Regions from separate parts of the Paenibacillus sp. FSL F4-0087 genome, predicted to be linked through region 3. Evidence: riboswitches for the same ligand, from Rfam matches in the RefSeq annotation. Region 3 holds a riboswitch; each other region holds the start of a gene.
The links. A riboswitch is a leader RNA that binds a small molecule or an ion and turns the genes downstream of it on or off. The one in region 3 is predicted to bind cyclic di-AMP.
Positions count from the first base shown of each region.

Region 1 (5,065 bases), 5.0 Mb from region 3:
GGTTCGCAATGCGGATAAAGATAAATATCCAACCATGGCTGATCTGGAAAATGAAAAAATTGGTGTCCAAAAAGGCTCCATTCAGGAAACGATTGGCCAGGGAATCCCAGGCGCAAAATTGACAGCACTTGATAAAATATCTGATATCGTACTGCAATTGCAGACCAATCGTGTAAATGCTGCAATCGTTGAGGATACAGTAGCTGCCGGTTACCTGGATGACGTGATTGGATTAGCTCCAGCTATTCCGGATGAAGAGCAGGCCGAAGCGGCAATCGGGATTCGTAAGGGCAATACGGAATTGCTGAGTGCAGTGAACGGAACGCTCGAGCGTCTGAAAAGCGAAAATAAAATCGATCAGATGGTTACTGAAGCAAGCAAGTTGATGGCAGACAAGGTGAAAAAAGACCAAAACATTTTCCAAGTGTTCTGGCAGTACAAAAGCTTTTATGCAACAGGTGTGGGCTACACCCTCTTACTGTCTGCACTCGGTGTAATCTTCGGGGTAATTATCGGTTTGATCATTTGTTTGTTCCGTCTGCATGACGTTTCCATTCTGCGTTGGATCGGAACAGCTTACGTTGAAGTTATTCGTGGTACACCAATGCTGGTTCAGTTGATGATTATCTATTACGGTCTTGCTCTAACGTTGGGGATTAATTTCACGCCACTTCAGGCGGGGATTATCACACTATCCATTAATAGTGGTGCCTATCTTGCCGAGATTTTCCGGGCAGGTATACAGGGTGTGGATCGCGGTCAACTGGAAGCAGCTCGTTCCCTGGGGATGGGCAGAGGTGCGGCCATGCGCTTCATTGTGCTTCCACAAGCGTTCAAAGCGGTGTTGCCGGCGATCGGTAATGAGTTCGTGACCATTATCAAGGAATCCTCCATCATCTCGGTTATTGGTATGGTGGACATTATGTACCAGGCAAGTGTAGTCAAAAACATTACGTACCAAGGAATGAATCCATTCCTGATTGCAGCGGCCATTTACTTTGTGCTGACGTTCATTTTGTCCAAGCTGCTGGGTCGACTGGAAAGGAAGTTGAGTGCAAGTGATAGACGTTAGACAATTACACAAATCATATGGAAATAACGATGTGCTCAAGGGCATTAATGTAACAATTGGCAAAGGCGAGGTTGTCGTGGTCATCGGTCCGTCCGGATCGGGGAAAAGTACATTTTTGCGCTGTTTGAACCTGCTGGAGCAGCCGACTTCAGGCGAAATTAATTTTGAAGGTGTATCGATCACTGACCCCAAACATAACATTAATGCAACACGTGAAAAAATGGGGATGGTATTCCAGCATTTCAATCTGTTTCCGCACAAAACGGTGCAACAGAATATTACGATTGCTCCCATTAAAGTGAAAAAACAATCTGCACACGAAGCGGAACAAATCTGCTCAGATTTGCTCAAGACGGTTGGCCTATCTGACAAAAAAGACGCTTATCCAAATCAGCTGTCCGGTGGACAGAAACAACGGATCGCTATTGCAAGAGCGCTTGCGATGCAGCCGCATGTCATGCTGTTTGACGAGCCTACTTCAGCACTGGACCCTGAAATGGTCGGTGAAGTACTGGATGTCATGAAGCGGCTTGCAGAGGGCGGCATGACTATGGTTATTGTAACCCATGAGATGGGCTTCGCACGCGAAGTAGGAGACCGTATCCTGTTCATGGATGGTGGGGTTATTGTAGAAGAAGGAACGCCTGCTGAAGTGTTTGGCGAGCCCAAGCATGCACGTACACGTGACTTCCTCGCTAAAGTGCTCTAATACCATCCAATAATAAGGATGAAGATCAAGATGAAAATGCAAAATCTATACTTTGGATGAGAATTTCATCCCCTCAACAATCCCTGTCGACGAACCGTCGGCAGGGATTGTTTTGTTATGTAAGGATACGCACGGAATTACATAAAAAGTAACGTTTCTGTCATCAATGATTAAAGCTCAAATAGACATTTATTTGAAAAAACGGCTTGAATTCAGCCTAAATATTAAAGTGAATTAGCCAGATGGTAACATTTACTACGACCCCTGGTTACAAAATTGTGATATATTTGTTCCTGCCGAAACTTCCGGAGTTGGGAGTGTGGGATGTAATGATGCAGAGTGTGCTAGGGGAAGAATTATTTGCACACGGCTTGGGGTGAATTAGGGCTACATAAATTCTTAAATGTAATTGAACCTATAGGGTGGTTTCCTCCATCCGAATCCGACAACTAACTTCGCAGGCATAATGAGGGAGGAAGACCATGATTAACAAGAAACGTATAGCCAAAACAGCAACAGCTTTGCTGACAGCAGCAATGCTCATTCAGGCCGTTCCGGCTCATGCTGATTCAGTTCATGTGGCCAAAGAGGGGGATACCTTCTACACCTTATCCAAACAATATGGAGTTGGACTTAACTCTCTTATTAAAGCTAATAATGACATTTCAGCTTACAACATTTATGGTGGTTTGAAAATTACGATCCCTGGTAAAACAACAAACACAGCTTCTGCTGCAGCAGCAAAAACGGAGGCCAAAACGGTAACTGCCGCAAGCCTTGACGTTAATGCAGATAGTAAAGTTGTACAAGCCTGGGGAAAAACGTTTGATTACAGCAAAGCTGTCGACGTCAAAGCAACAGCATACTCCGCTGATGCTTCCGAAAATGGAGGATGGGGTGCTGTGGATTACTTCGGTAATCCGCTTGAATTGGGTACCATTGCAGTAGACCCAAGTATCATTCCATTGGGTACAAAGGTACTGGTGACAGGTCATACACATCCAGGACTGCCAAAACAGGCATTTGTCGCTACGGCTCGTGATGTGGGCAGTGCCATTAAAGGACACAAGATCGATATCTTTATTCCTGGCAGCAAGCAATCCGTGAGCACATTTGGTATTCAGGATGTGGAACTTTACATTTTGAAATAAAATCAAAGCAAGCTGCACATCATCATATGTGACTCCAACTTAATCTAAATTAAACAATAAAGGGTGCTCTCCAATCACAATAATGTGATTGAAGAACACCCTTTTGAATATCCATTGCCGTATCAAATCTATTTACCCTTTGGCAGTTCCAGCATTTCGTCCAAAGTCACCAGCTCGTACCCGCGGTTTCGCAATTCTTCAATAACTTCAGGCAACGCCTCGATCGTACCACTCAGCTTCGATCCTACACCGCCTCCTGCATGCTGCAGAACAATGGAACCTGGTTTGACGGCGGACAGGATGTTTTGTTTGACTTCCTCTTTGGAGAGGCCCTTCCAGTCCAGAGAATCAACGTTCCAGTTCACGATGCTGTAATGTTGCTTGGCTGCCCATTGGAGCTGTTGCTCGTTAATGTCACCATAGGGTGGACGAATCATTTTGGGAGTGTAACCCGCTAGATTTCGAATAATATCCCCGGTATGTAAGATTTGTTTGCGAAATGCATTCATGGTTAGCTTGCTGAATTCCGGGTGATTGTAGCTGTGATTGCCCACAATATGCCCTTCTTTTATCATACGTTTCACCAGATCCGGATGTTTCTCAGCGCGATTTCCTACAATGAAAAACGTAGCCCGCACCTTGTATTTTTTTAGAATATCCAGCACCTGCGGTGTGAACCGTGGATCAGGAACATCATCAAAAGTCAGAGCGACCTTTTTTGTTGAGGGGCCATTGGTTTTGAACGTATCCGCATATTTCTGTCTGAGTTGTCCCAGAGTCAACTGTTCTTCTTCAGGAGAATCAGACTTCGAAGCAGGTTCGGTTTGCGGGCTTGAAGAAGCCCATAACTGAGCAGGAGCATAACTTCCTCCCAGAAGAATGACCATGATGGATAACATGATGAGGCGTATACGCATGTTCGTGCCTCCTTTTCCCAAATTGCGTTCTCTTTGGTATGCCCGGGGCCATCCGTATTTATGCATGATGTGAGATGTTTCACTGCTGATTCATTAAATCGGAGCCATAATTCCACCATACATATACATATTGAAAAGGACAGGTGGAGCAAAATGAGTACATACGATTTAAACTCCGTTCGTTTACAGGTGATTGAGGCAGGGGAAGACAAAGTGTTTATGGTAACTGGAGGAAGATCACATATTGGAGCAGTAGCCACATTTTATCCAGACCGTGAACGAGTGAGTGGGGCTACGGTGCATATTCCAGGGCATAAAGAACAAGAGTTGTGTGAGAGACTGGCACGTAAGGCTGCCCTTCATTTAAAGGTAACCGTTACCGTAATAATGGGGATTCACTTTGATGAAATTACGCGGATGCAGATTGACGAGATTGTGCAGACTGCAGAGAAGCTGCTTGATGAAGAGCTGTGCCAAACGGGTCGATTGATTCAATAGTTCCATTTAGGCTAAGCAGGCTAAAATCGTTTTTTATGATTTTTTTTGTTAAAATTGAAACGAGTAGAACATTGCCACGTATGTATGATTATATACAAGGATGAACTATCGACTAGGAGGAATACCATAATGTCCATTTTCAAACGATTGCGCGATTTAACGATGTCTAACATTAACTCTATTATTGACAAGGCAGAAGATCCGATCAAAATGACGGATCAATATATCCGGGATATGCAGGAAGATCTGGAAGATGCGGAGAAAGCTGTTGCTGCACAGATCGCCATTGAGAAGAAATTCAAGCAGCTGTTTGAAGAACAGGAAGCTCTCGTGAAGAAACGTGAGGAGCAAGCACATACAGCAGCGCGTGCACAGAATATGGATTTGGCTCGTCGGGCATTGGAAGAGAAGAAGGTCGCTGAAGAGAAGATGGCCGAGTACAAAACAAGCTATGATCAAAACAAGGCTTCTGCCGATAACCTTCGTGGCAAGCTGGACGAAATGCGCAAACAATTGACGCAAATGAAAAACAAACGTGAAACATTGGTTGCGCGCTACAACGCTGCAAAAGCTCAAACCGAAATCAACAAGGCGCTGAACGGATTTGGCTCCGACACTGCAAGTGCCGGCATGAAGCGCATGGAAGAAAAAATGATGCAGATGGAAGCACAGGCCGAAGCCAGCAATGAGATGTCGTCCAAAGGAAAATCGCTGGATG
Region 1 is NZ_JBBODJ010000001.1:5,483,147-5,488,211, forward strand. Features, by position in the region: gene MHB84_RS25245 (ABC transporter permease subunit) at 1-1,072, shown strand, start outside; gene MHB84_RS25250 (amino acid ABC transporter ATP-binding protein) at 1,059-1,781, shown strand; cyclic di-AMP (ydaO/yuaA leader) riboswitch at 2,066-2,261, shown strand; gene MHB84_RS25255 (3D domain-containing protein) at 2,264-2,932, shown strand; gene MHB84_RS25260 (polysaccharide deacetylase family protein) at 3,061-3,849, opposite strand; gene lpdD (prenylated flavin chaperone LpdD) at 4,003-4,347, shown strand; gene MHB84_RS25270 (PspA/IM30 family protein) at 4,477-5,065, shown strand, end outside.
Region 1: another riboswitch for cyclic di-AMP. It lies ahead of MHB84_RS25255 (3D domain-containing protein); the one in region 3 lies ahead of MHB84_RS02360 (C40 family peptidase).

Region 2 (5,065 bases), 720 kb from region 3:
TGCGGGTGGTTCACAATTCGGATACACATTATTATCCGTTATTCTGATTTCGAACCTGATGGCTGTTGTGTTGCAGTCTCTCGCTGGCAAGCTCGGGATTGTCACAGGACGGGATTTGGCGCAAGCCTGCCGCGAACGATTTAGCATGCCTGTTGTGATCGTGTTATGGATCTTGTGTGAGCTTGCAATTGCAGCCACCGACCTTGCCGAGGTTATTGGTTCGGCAATCGCGCTCAAGCTGCTGTTCAACATTCCCATGTTATACGGCGTCATTATTACCGCTGTCGATGTACTAGTCATTCTTTTGCTGCAAAACAAAGGCTTCCGTGCATTGGAATCGCTCGTAATTGTGCTGATGGCCACCATCGCCCTCTGCTTCGGGATTGACCTGTTTCTCGCTAAACCGGATATGGGCGGCGTCATGCATGGTTTTGTACCCAGTGCCGAGATTTTGCAAAATCCAGCTATGCTCTACATTGCCATCGGGATTATCGGTGCAACCGTCATGCCCCATAATCTGTATCTGCATTCTTCCATTGTGCAGACCCGTCAGATTGAACAAACGCCAAAAGGGAAAAAAGAAGCGATTCTGTATTCCACCATGGATTCAACCATCGCTTTAACGCTTGCTCTGTTCATCAATGCAGCCATCCTGATTGTGTCTGCTGCCGTGTTCCATAGTGCAGGTATGACTCAGGTCGCGGAAATTACAGATGCATACCATCTGCTGACACCTCTGCTGGGTACTACCATCGCCAGCATCCTGTTCGGTGTAGCCTTGCTGGCTTCCGGCCAGAACTCAACACTCACCGGCACGTTGTCCGGACAGATTGTAATGGAAGGCTTTCTGAACATTCGTATCCCAGCATGGCTTCGTCGACTGGTTACACGTCTAATCGCAATCATTCCAGCCGTCATCGTAACAGCCATTGCCGGAGAGCACGGAACAGAGGAACTGCTGATTCTGAGCCAGGTTGTGCTGTCGCTACAGCTACCCTTTGCCGTCATTCCACTGGTGATGTTTACGAGTGACAAAAAAAGCATGGGGGCCTTTGCCAACAAGTTGTGGCTCAAAATCATCTCCTGGATTATTGCCGGAGTTATCGTTGTCCTGAATGTGTATCTGATTATCCAAACCATTCTGTTATTCTAAGTTAAACGGAACTACGCAATATTTTGTCTAACTCAAAAAGGCTGATCAACTCAAGTCATGTATCCCTTGAGACGATCAGCCTTTTATATGTTTGAGCAGCCATCTAATTCATACCGATTAGATCTTAAATACGGCTTGCTCTTATTTAGTTGTCTGAACTTTGAGTTACCATTAACAATGGAAGAAGTTCCTCCAGTGATTCAACAGTCCAGTCTGGAGGCTCTGCATCCGCAAGCTCCGGCTGGAACCTGCCATAACCCTGCAAAATCCGGATCGTATGCATACCCAGCTTCTTAGCTGGAATAATATCATTATCAATCCTGTCGCCGATCATGACCGCTTCCTCGGGTTTACATCCCGCCTGTTTCAACGCTACAGCATACAATTCAGGATCAGGCTTGGACACTCCTTCTTCAGCCGAACAGGCCAGCACATCCACATACTTGCGCAAGCCGTAGCTATCCAGCCGATTTTCCGTCCCCGGGCTCTGATTGGCAATGATACCAATCTTATAGTGTTGCGATAACGTCTGGAGAACAGCGTCGGCTGACGCGAAGGGCCGCTCAAGCTCTTTGCGGAACTTTAGCTTCTCCTGTATCTGTTCCCGGTGCCCCTTGTCGCTGATAAGGGTACGAATAGCCAATTTCATCGGCCATTGCTCGTAATTTCGGTAGGAGGCGGCAAATAGTTCTCGCACCGTCTGCATCTCCACCTGATAACCAAGCGCACAAGCTTCACGAACGAACTGACCGATAATATCATCTACCGGCTCCCATTCGTCCACGAGCGTATCCCCCACATCAAAGAACAACCATTGTATTCCACGTACATCCGGCACGCCTATTCCTCCTCGTTAGCCACAGGAAATTATCCCTATTTCCCAAACCATAAAAAAGAAGACCCACCAACATGCATGAGTCTCCTCAAGTTTCCGTTTATTTATGATTTCAATTATAACAGGCAGCTGACACTGGATCAATCACAGGAATAGTACTAGCCACTAGCCATTCAGCAGAAACCCAACTTCCCCATTCAAGGAATATACAATACGGTCTGCTCCCATTCCCCGATAGATCCCTTTGGGGTGGCTTTGTTCCGTAATGACACACAAGGACTTGGATGTCCAGGAGCGGCAGATCTGCAAATATCGACAGGTCAGGTTTAGGCTATTTTCAAAAATAAAAACATTGCCGACACTACCTTGCGGCAAAAACCATTTCTGAGCTGCAGCCGTGTTCATGCGAATGACATGCTCCACACCGATTCTCCGGAGCCTGCGCTCTTCCCCTGCACTGTTGGTCAGAACGGCAAACGGCATTTTTTTGTACATCAGCAATTTGATAAATTTACGTCCTGCTTCATTTGGAGCAGTCACTAAGATCATCTCTTTATCCATCATTCGTTCCTCCCTTGGCGTGAAAAGACAACAAAAAAGAAGCGTGGGGGACCAAGGCCTCCCGGACGCTTCTTCAATAATCCATAGCAAAAAGACACTATGAACCAGCGTACGGCTTGTTGCCTCTCCCTTTAACGCTTACGAGGTTAGCTGACGGATTCGGGCGCGAGAGTCGCCCTATTTCCGGCTGTCACCGGAAAATTCACCCCATGGATGCCCACTGTCCTGGACAGTTCATCCTGTTGGTTCCCCCGTTTCCCACCCATGAATGAATGGAAACTCAGCGATTAAAACATCGTTCTTTTATAATCAATAATCAGAGCGATATTATCGTTTGTTTCGTTTTTCATGTAAAATTTAATTTAAATTGGAATTACGATATGAATCATACACCCGTGCCATATTGGTGTAAAGTCTGCGCAGATCACCGAATCGACGGATTTTTGCCATTTCCCATCAATAATAGCGCTTACAACGCATCCATTCTCTACCCATCTCATCAAAGCTCTCTAATTCTCTCTTTAGCGATAATTAGGTATTAAATCAGTCACAGATCATACACGACAGCCTCAAATTGAGTTAAAAAAGCAATATTAATTTTGCAATATTTAATTGCAATCAATATAATAGAAGGAAGAAGAATATGAAATGGAGGCGATTTTCATGTCAGTCTACGACTACAAAGTAAACACCCTTCGCGGTCAGGAAGTTGAAATGTCCAACTATCGTGACAAAGTACTGCTTATCGTGAATACAGCAAGCCAATGCGGACTCACACCTCAATTCAGAGGTCTGCAAGAACTTCAGGATAAGTTTAAAGACTCCCCGTTTGAAGTTCTTGGTTTTCCAAGCAACCAGTTTGCACAGGAAAAAGGCTCTTCTGATGATATTGCCGAGTTCTGTCAGATGAACTATGGTGTCAGCTTCCCGATGTTCGAGAAAATCGATGTGAATGGTTCAAGCGCTCACCCTCTATTCCAGCATCTTACCAAAGAAGCACCGGGTGTACTCGGCTCCAAAGCCATCAAATGGAACTTCACCAAATTCCTTGTGGATCAGAACGGACGTGTTCTGAAACGGTATGCTCCCAAAACAACACCCGATAAAATTGAAGCAGACATCAAAGAATTGCTTAAATAACAACTGAAGGCCATCCGACCCCTGAAGACAGAATGAACATGCATTCAGGGAAACGGGTGACCTTTTTTTGTCTGGACTCATCTTTACTGTAAAAAAACATAAAAAAGAAGCTCCCCATATGGGAAGCTTCTTCCTAATCGTTCTTATGATGCGGTCGAGAGGACTCGAACCTCCACGGGTATACACCCACTACCCCCTCAAGATAGCGTGTCTGCCATTCCACCACGACCGCATGTCGTAAATAATCGGCAACAGAATTGATTATACCCGGTTCATGTTTAAAAGTAAAGCATTTTTATAAATATCATTTTAACTGCGTTTTCCCTTCCATAAATCGTATAATCTCGTCATTTTCTCCTACGAAGTGCATATGATTAAATTTGATCTCGTTTGTATATCCGATTAGGTCGATCACTCTACTTTATTTGTAGTGCCATCCTTTATCCCCCCTCAGTTTAACATAACTCATAAAGTTATATAAAATAACATTAAACAGATTAAATATTTAAAAACCAAGAAACTATTGACAAAAAGCGGATATTTATGTGAATATATATATCATATAATTCGGATTTACGAACATAAAACGAACTAAAAAGGAGTATAAATGTTATTTAATATAACATTTAACGAACGTAGGAGGCGAAAGATCGTGAACCGTGGGAATAAGCTGCTCGATTACGTCAAACTGCTTGATTCCTCTATCCAGGTTGGAGGCTTCACCCATTCCTTCGGAATGGATACCCATATCGCTGAAGGTACCATTCGTAACGCCGAAGATCTCGAATCATTCATGCGCTGTCAATTGCACCCCAGCATCGTGCGTCTGGAAGGCATGGCGATTAAAGGCATATATACTGCCGCAGATCATAATGACGCATGGCGTACAGCCCTCATCGACAAGCTCGTCCATGTCCAGCGGACACCAGTCAATCTTAGAGAACACGCCTCCACAATGGGCAAACGACTGATTAAGCTGGCTCACGCACTCCACCCCTGGATTGATTTTAGCCATCTCGAACAAACCCTGGCTAAGTATGAATCCGTCGGCTGCCTCTCCACCGTTCACGCCTGGATTAACCACCACCTCGAAATCCCTGTCGAGGAGGCGGTCCTTGGTTATCTGCATTCAGCCATGAGCGCCTGCATAACCGAAGCCTCCAAAGTGATTCCTCTTCATACCGATACAATCCAGGACCTGCTGGTTCGCCTGGCCGCAGATCTGGAGCATGAATGGCATACCGTCAGCGCCTCCGCTGCCGATGGACCGGCACAACCAACCTCAATGTCCATGAAAACGTTGTTCCCAAGCTTCCACATGCTTGGAGCAGGGCTTCACGCCTACAGAGCCTAATCTGTCCCCATCCCTTCATAAC
Region 2 is NZ_JBBODJ010000001.1:1,236,959-1,242,023, forward strand. Features, by position in the region: gene MHB84_RS06030 (Nramp family divalent metal transporter) at 1-1,153, shown strand, start outside; gene MHB84_RS06035 (HAD-IA family hydrolase) at 1,299-1,991, opposite strand; gene MHB84_RS06040 (hypothetical protein) at 2,154-2,549, opposite strand; cyclic di-AMP (ydaO/yuaA leader) riboswitch at 2,670-2,845, opposite strand; gene MHB84_RS06045 (glutathione peroxidase) at 3,213-3,689, shown strand; partial or broken gene MHB84_RS31345 (hypothetical protein) at 3,665-3,733, opposite strand; tRNA gene MHB84_RS06050 (tRNA-Leu) at 3,839-3,921, opposite strand; gene MHB84_RS06055 (urease accessory protein UreF) at 4,342-5,043, shown strand.
Region 2: another riboswitch for cyclic di-AMP. It lies ahead of MHB84_RS06040 (hypothetical protein); the one in region 3 lies ahead of MHB84_RS02360 (C40 family peptidase).

Region 3 (5,065 bases):
GGGAGAGGAGGCAACACCATGGGTAACCAACCGGCAACAGAACAATTTTTTATTGATAAGCTGGCGGAATCGAAAGTACATTTTGAGCGTGCCCTGGATTGTAAACATACGGAATTCGATGACCTTTATCCCTATATGATTGAACATCCTCAATTTTTCTGGTACAAACGCTACGTTGCTTGGTCAGAATTGCTGACGATTGTAGGCTTGTGCGAAGAGTTGTCCTTCTCTTGGAAAGAACAATTTACACCGCATCAAGTGGAGTACCTTGAAGAACGTGTGATGTCCGCCAAAGTGCTTGATTTTTGGTTTGAGAAGAACGACAGCAAAGAGCACGCGCAGCGGTAACTTTCAGTCGGGACATATTTCGAATGACATGACAGTCCAATACAGTCACGTGAGACCTAAATGACTTTTCATTTAGGTCTCTTTTTGTAAATAATTTTTTTGGGAAAGTAGGCGCCATAAATATGATCAGTGATGCAGAATTGGATGCACTGCGTTTATCGGGTGAAAAAGTAAGGGTAGTACGGGACGAGATTCAGTCCAATGATGTGACAGGCATTGTAGTGGCCTGGGACGGGGAGCAGGTGCTCATTCGCCGTCAGAATCGTCGTGTGGTTAAGCTTGATCGGAATTATCAGTATCAGTTGTTCAGCGAACCACGTAAGAGCCCGCTCGAAGAATAGGACATGCGTTTTTAGGTTCATTTACCATGGATGTTTTGGCATAATTGCACCTCTCGGGAGAGAAGATAGGTACAGTGAGAGCTTGTAACATATCAGCCGAGAGGATGTGCGGTAACCATGACACTGATGAATGATAAGGTTCATGCCTATAAAGATCAGATTGGTGAATTAAGCGACGTGCTGCCAGCTGTGGTGAAGTCTTATCATGAGTTCACTGGAGAGTGCTTTCAGGCAGGGGCGATTGATGCCAAGACCAAACAGCTGATTGCGCTGGGCATTGGACTGTTTGCAAACAATGAGGTATGTACGTTTTACCATGTGGAAGAAGCGCGTGCCAAAGGAGCGACCGATCAAGAGATTATGGAGACGGTTGCTGTGGCTGGAGCAGTTGGCGGAGGCCATGCGTTGTCTCAGGGTGCAATGAGAGTACAGAAGGCTTTACATTAAAAGCTTTGGTTAAGACGGATGATGACCTTGTGTACCTCTAGAAAATCAATATTAATGTAGACAAAGATAGACAAAGAAAAGGCTCCGGTTATAACCGAAGCCTTTTCGTGTTAACTTATATTTTGCCCAGCATTTTGTTATACATAAACTGTCCTGTTACCCGGCGTGCTGTTACGTAACGATCGTTGAAGTAAGGATTAGATAATTGAGTGATGCTGACACCCTTGCTGCTTGAAGCATGAGCGAACTGTCCGCCCCCGATATATACACCTGTATGTGAAATGCCACTGCCCATCGTATTAAAGAATACCAGGTCACCCGTACGCAGATTAGCTTTGGATACCGGCGTTCCGGCCTTAGCTTGTTGCTGGGAAGTGCGTGGTAATTCAATGCTATATTTGTTGAAAATATATCTCATAAATCCAGAGCAATCAAACCCGGCGAGTGTAGTACCACCCCATTTGTAAGGTATGCCTGTCATGTTGTTAACGACGGTGTTAATACTGCTTGCCTCTGTGCTTGCTGCACCAGATGTAAATAATACTGCTGCTCCAAAAATGGAGATGATAAGCTTTTTCAAAATTTTTGTTCTCCCTTCGATGCCTACGGAGTTAGCTAAGGGTTCGGTAGAAGGTTCCCTATATTTCCTATGTATAAGAATAATTCACCCAAAATGGTTCCCCCGTTTTCAAACATGAAACTCGGCAAATGAATAATTAAGTTTTTGTAACCTTTTGAAACTATATTGCATAAATGCGAAAATGTCAAACCGTTCTTGAACACTTCTTATCATCTCAATGTTAACGGAATTATCGCTATTTATGTAGAAATAACTCGAATGTTGAGTTTTGATAGATGACAAAAAAGTAACTACTGTTTCAAATGCAGGATTCCAGCTTCCTAAAACCTTAAAGAGGAGGTGGGTAGGCCTGGTACGGAACTGGCCTTCCAACATATAATTCATTCAGACAGTTTTTTATCATCAATTGTATTGGCCTTAGTTTTTTGTTTTGCATGAAATGATGGATGAGTACAGCTTTACATATTAAATAAGGAATATTTTTTTGTTGACACTAATTACCTGCACATGATATATTATTTCTTGTCGCCGCGATGTAATTTCTCGGAGATACAACATACGCGGTCGTGGCGGAATTGGCAGACGCGCACGGTTCAGGTCCGTGTGGGCTAACCCCCGTGGAGGTTCGAGTCCTCTCGACCGCATCATATGTAATACGAAAAAGGTTCCTAGAATGGCATTACTGCCACTCTAGGAACCTTTTTTCTTTGTTTACGGATTAGAGTGATTGCTCATCCTGGTTGTCTTCAACCCATTCCCTTAATTTGAGCAAAGATGAAGTTTTTATTTGTTTATTTATCCATTAATGGAAATATGTTTGTTCTGCGACGGTTTGCCCCTATATTTCAGGTGAATTGTACGTAAAATACCGAATTGTACCTATCCTGGAAATCCACTATACACTATTCTCTTCTCGTATGGAAGCGCTATCAACAGGAATTTGATTGACCAAATTCAGAGGGGGTAGGGATAATTTGAAACGAATCGGAAAAAGGATGGCAATGTGTTTCATGGTGTTCATGATTGCGGCAGTTCAGTTCGGAATTATGGGAACGACAGGTAATGTGGCACAAGCAGCAGATAAGAGTCTGGCCCAAAAGCCGTATATGGGTTGGAGTAGTTACAGCATGCAAGTATATGACGGGGCGGGTAACTGGACATCTGCCGAGAGTATTAAGAAGCAATCGGATGCCATGCGCGAGAAGCTGCAAGCCCATGGATATGAATACATTAATATTGATGCTGGCTGGAACGGTGACGAAGATGAATACGGCCGTCCTATTCCGAGTACTGTTCTTTATCCAAATGGATTTCAGGAGGTCATCGATTATGTCCATAATAATGGACAGAAGATCGGAATCTATCTGATTCCGGGATTATCCATCACAGCCTATGATAAAAATCTTGAGGTGTATGGAACGGGCGGGGCATGTCGTATGCAAGATATTGCAGTAAAACCGCTCGTTGTTATGGATGCTTGGGATTCGTACACGTACAAAATTGATTTTTCGAACCCTTGCTCACAGAAGTACATTGACTCCATCGCGGATCTTCTTGGAGAGTGGGGTATCAATTTTGTCAAATTCGATAGTGTGACGCCAGGATCGGGAATTAATAACCTGAGCCGCGATGCACGCGGTGATGTGGAGGCTTGGTCCAAAGCCCTGGACAGAAATAACATCTGGTTTGAGCTTTCCTGGGCGCTTGACCACAATTACGTGGACTTCTGGAAAAAGTATGCGAACGGCTGGAGGATCGACTGGGATGTTGAAGCCTATGACAGCAGTAAGGGATTGACCGAATGGTCGAGTATTTCCCGCTTGTTCCCCATCGCTGCCCTCTGGTGGCGGGATGCAGGTCCCGGAGGCTGGAACGACTTCGATTCACTGAATGTCGGGAATGGCTCGATGGATGGTCTGACCAGGGACGAGCGGAAGACCGCTACCACGTTCTGGGCAATCTCTTCAGCACCACTTTATACAGGTAATGATCTGACCAGGCTGGACAGCTATGGGCTGGAACTGCTGACGAATGACGAAGTCATTGCGGTCAATCAGGCTGGTCGTCCAGCCCATCCGGTTTCCATGGACACCAAACAGCAGGTTTGGTATGCCAATAACGGAGATGGTACGTACAATGTAGCTCTGTTCAATCTGGGCAATCGGAGTGCCGAGGTCAAAGTGAAATGGAGTGATATTGGCCTCGAAGGTACGGCTTCGGTCCGTGATCTCTGGAGCCATTCCGAACTGGGGAATTTTAATCATGAATTCAGTGGCGGCGTACTGGAACCCCATGCTTCCCGGATGCTTAAGGTAACCGCATTAAGCGGTACATCAGCTGTTAATGATGATGATACGGGCATGCGCTATAGTGGAGATTGGAAGCGAAACGGGGGCAAGGAGCAAATCGATGGCAGACAGGATCTGAGCATCGCTATTACGGATTCCTCGACCACTGGTCCAGCGAATATGAATACGCAACAAGGAGCTGACTTGGAAGCTGAAGTTGACCCAACCGCGAATACAGAAAATATAGCAAATGCTGCTTCCATGGATGCGGCTGCTGTTACCGATGTGGTTTATATTAATGATGATGATAGCCATATTCAGTACAACGGTTCATGGAGTCCAAATAGCGGCAGAGGTTTCGGAGATTACAAAGATGATGTACATTTTACTGAGGATGACGGCGATTATTTTGAATATACCTTCACGGGCACAGGTATTGATTTGCTGACGGAGAAGGACAAGGGTCTGGGAGACATGATAGTCACACTCGACAATGGAACGCCTGAAACGGTTAGCGCTTATACCGATGATGAACGAGAAGCCCAACAGGTGCTGTATAGTGCTGCTGGGTTGACTAACGGTTCACATACCTTGAAAGTCGTCAAAAAATCAGGCCAGTATATGCTGCTGGATGCGCTTAGAGTAACAAGGGAAATTCCTACAGGAGAGCAGAACAGCACCATTAGTCCGGCTTCTGCTGACTTTGACAAGGCAACAGAACAACAGAAGGACATTACTGTCACGCTCACTTTGAACGGAAATACATTAACTGGCATTGAAAATGACGGAGTAATGCTCAGTGAAGACGACTACACGGTGGTCGATGACCAAGTGAACATCAAAAAAGAATATCTCACCCAACTGCATGTAGGAACAACAGACTTCGTTATCAATTTCAGTGCTGGTGATCCGCAAACTCTTACTGTTCGAGTTAGCGATACAACGGGCATTCGTTATGTCCTGATCAATAACGACGATCCGGCAATTAAATACAATGGCTCATGGTCCCGCAGTACTGGTAGAGGCATGGGCGACTATAAGGATGATGTACAGTATACCGA
Region 3 is NZ_JBBODJ010000001.1:516,332-521,396, reverse strand. Features, by position in the region: gene MHB84_RS02375 (hypothetical protein) at 19-348, shown strand; gene MHB84_RS02370 (hypothetical protein) at 471-689, shown strand; gene MHB84_RS02365 (carboxymuconolactone decarboxylase family protein) at 807-1,136, shown strand; gene MHB84_RS02360 (C40 family peptidase) at 1,252-1,716, opposite strand; cyclic di-AMP (ydaO/yuaA leader) riboswitch at 1,722-1,853, opposite strand; tRNA gene MHB84_RS02355 (tRNA-Leu) at 2,277-2,360, shown strand; gene MHB84_RS02350 (X2-like carbohydrate binding domain-containing protein) at 2,691-5,065, shown strand, end outside.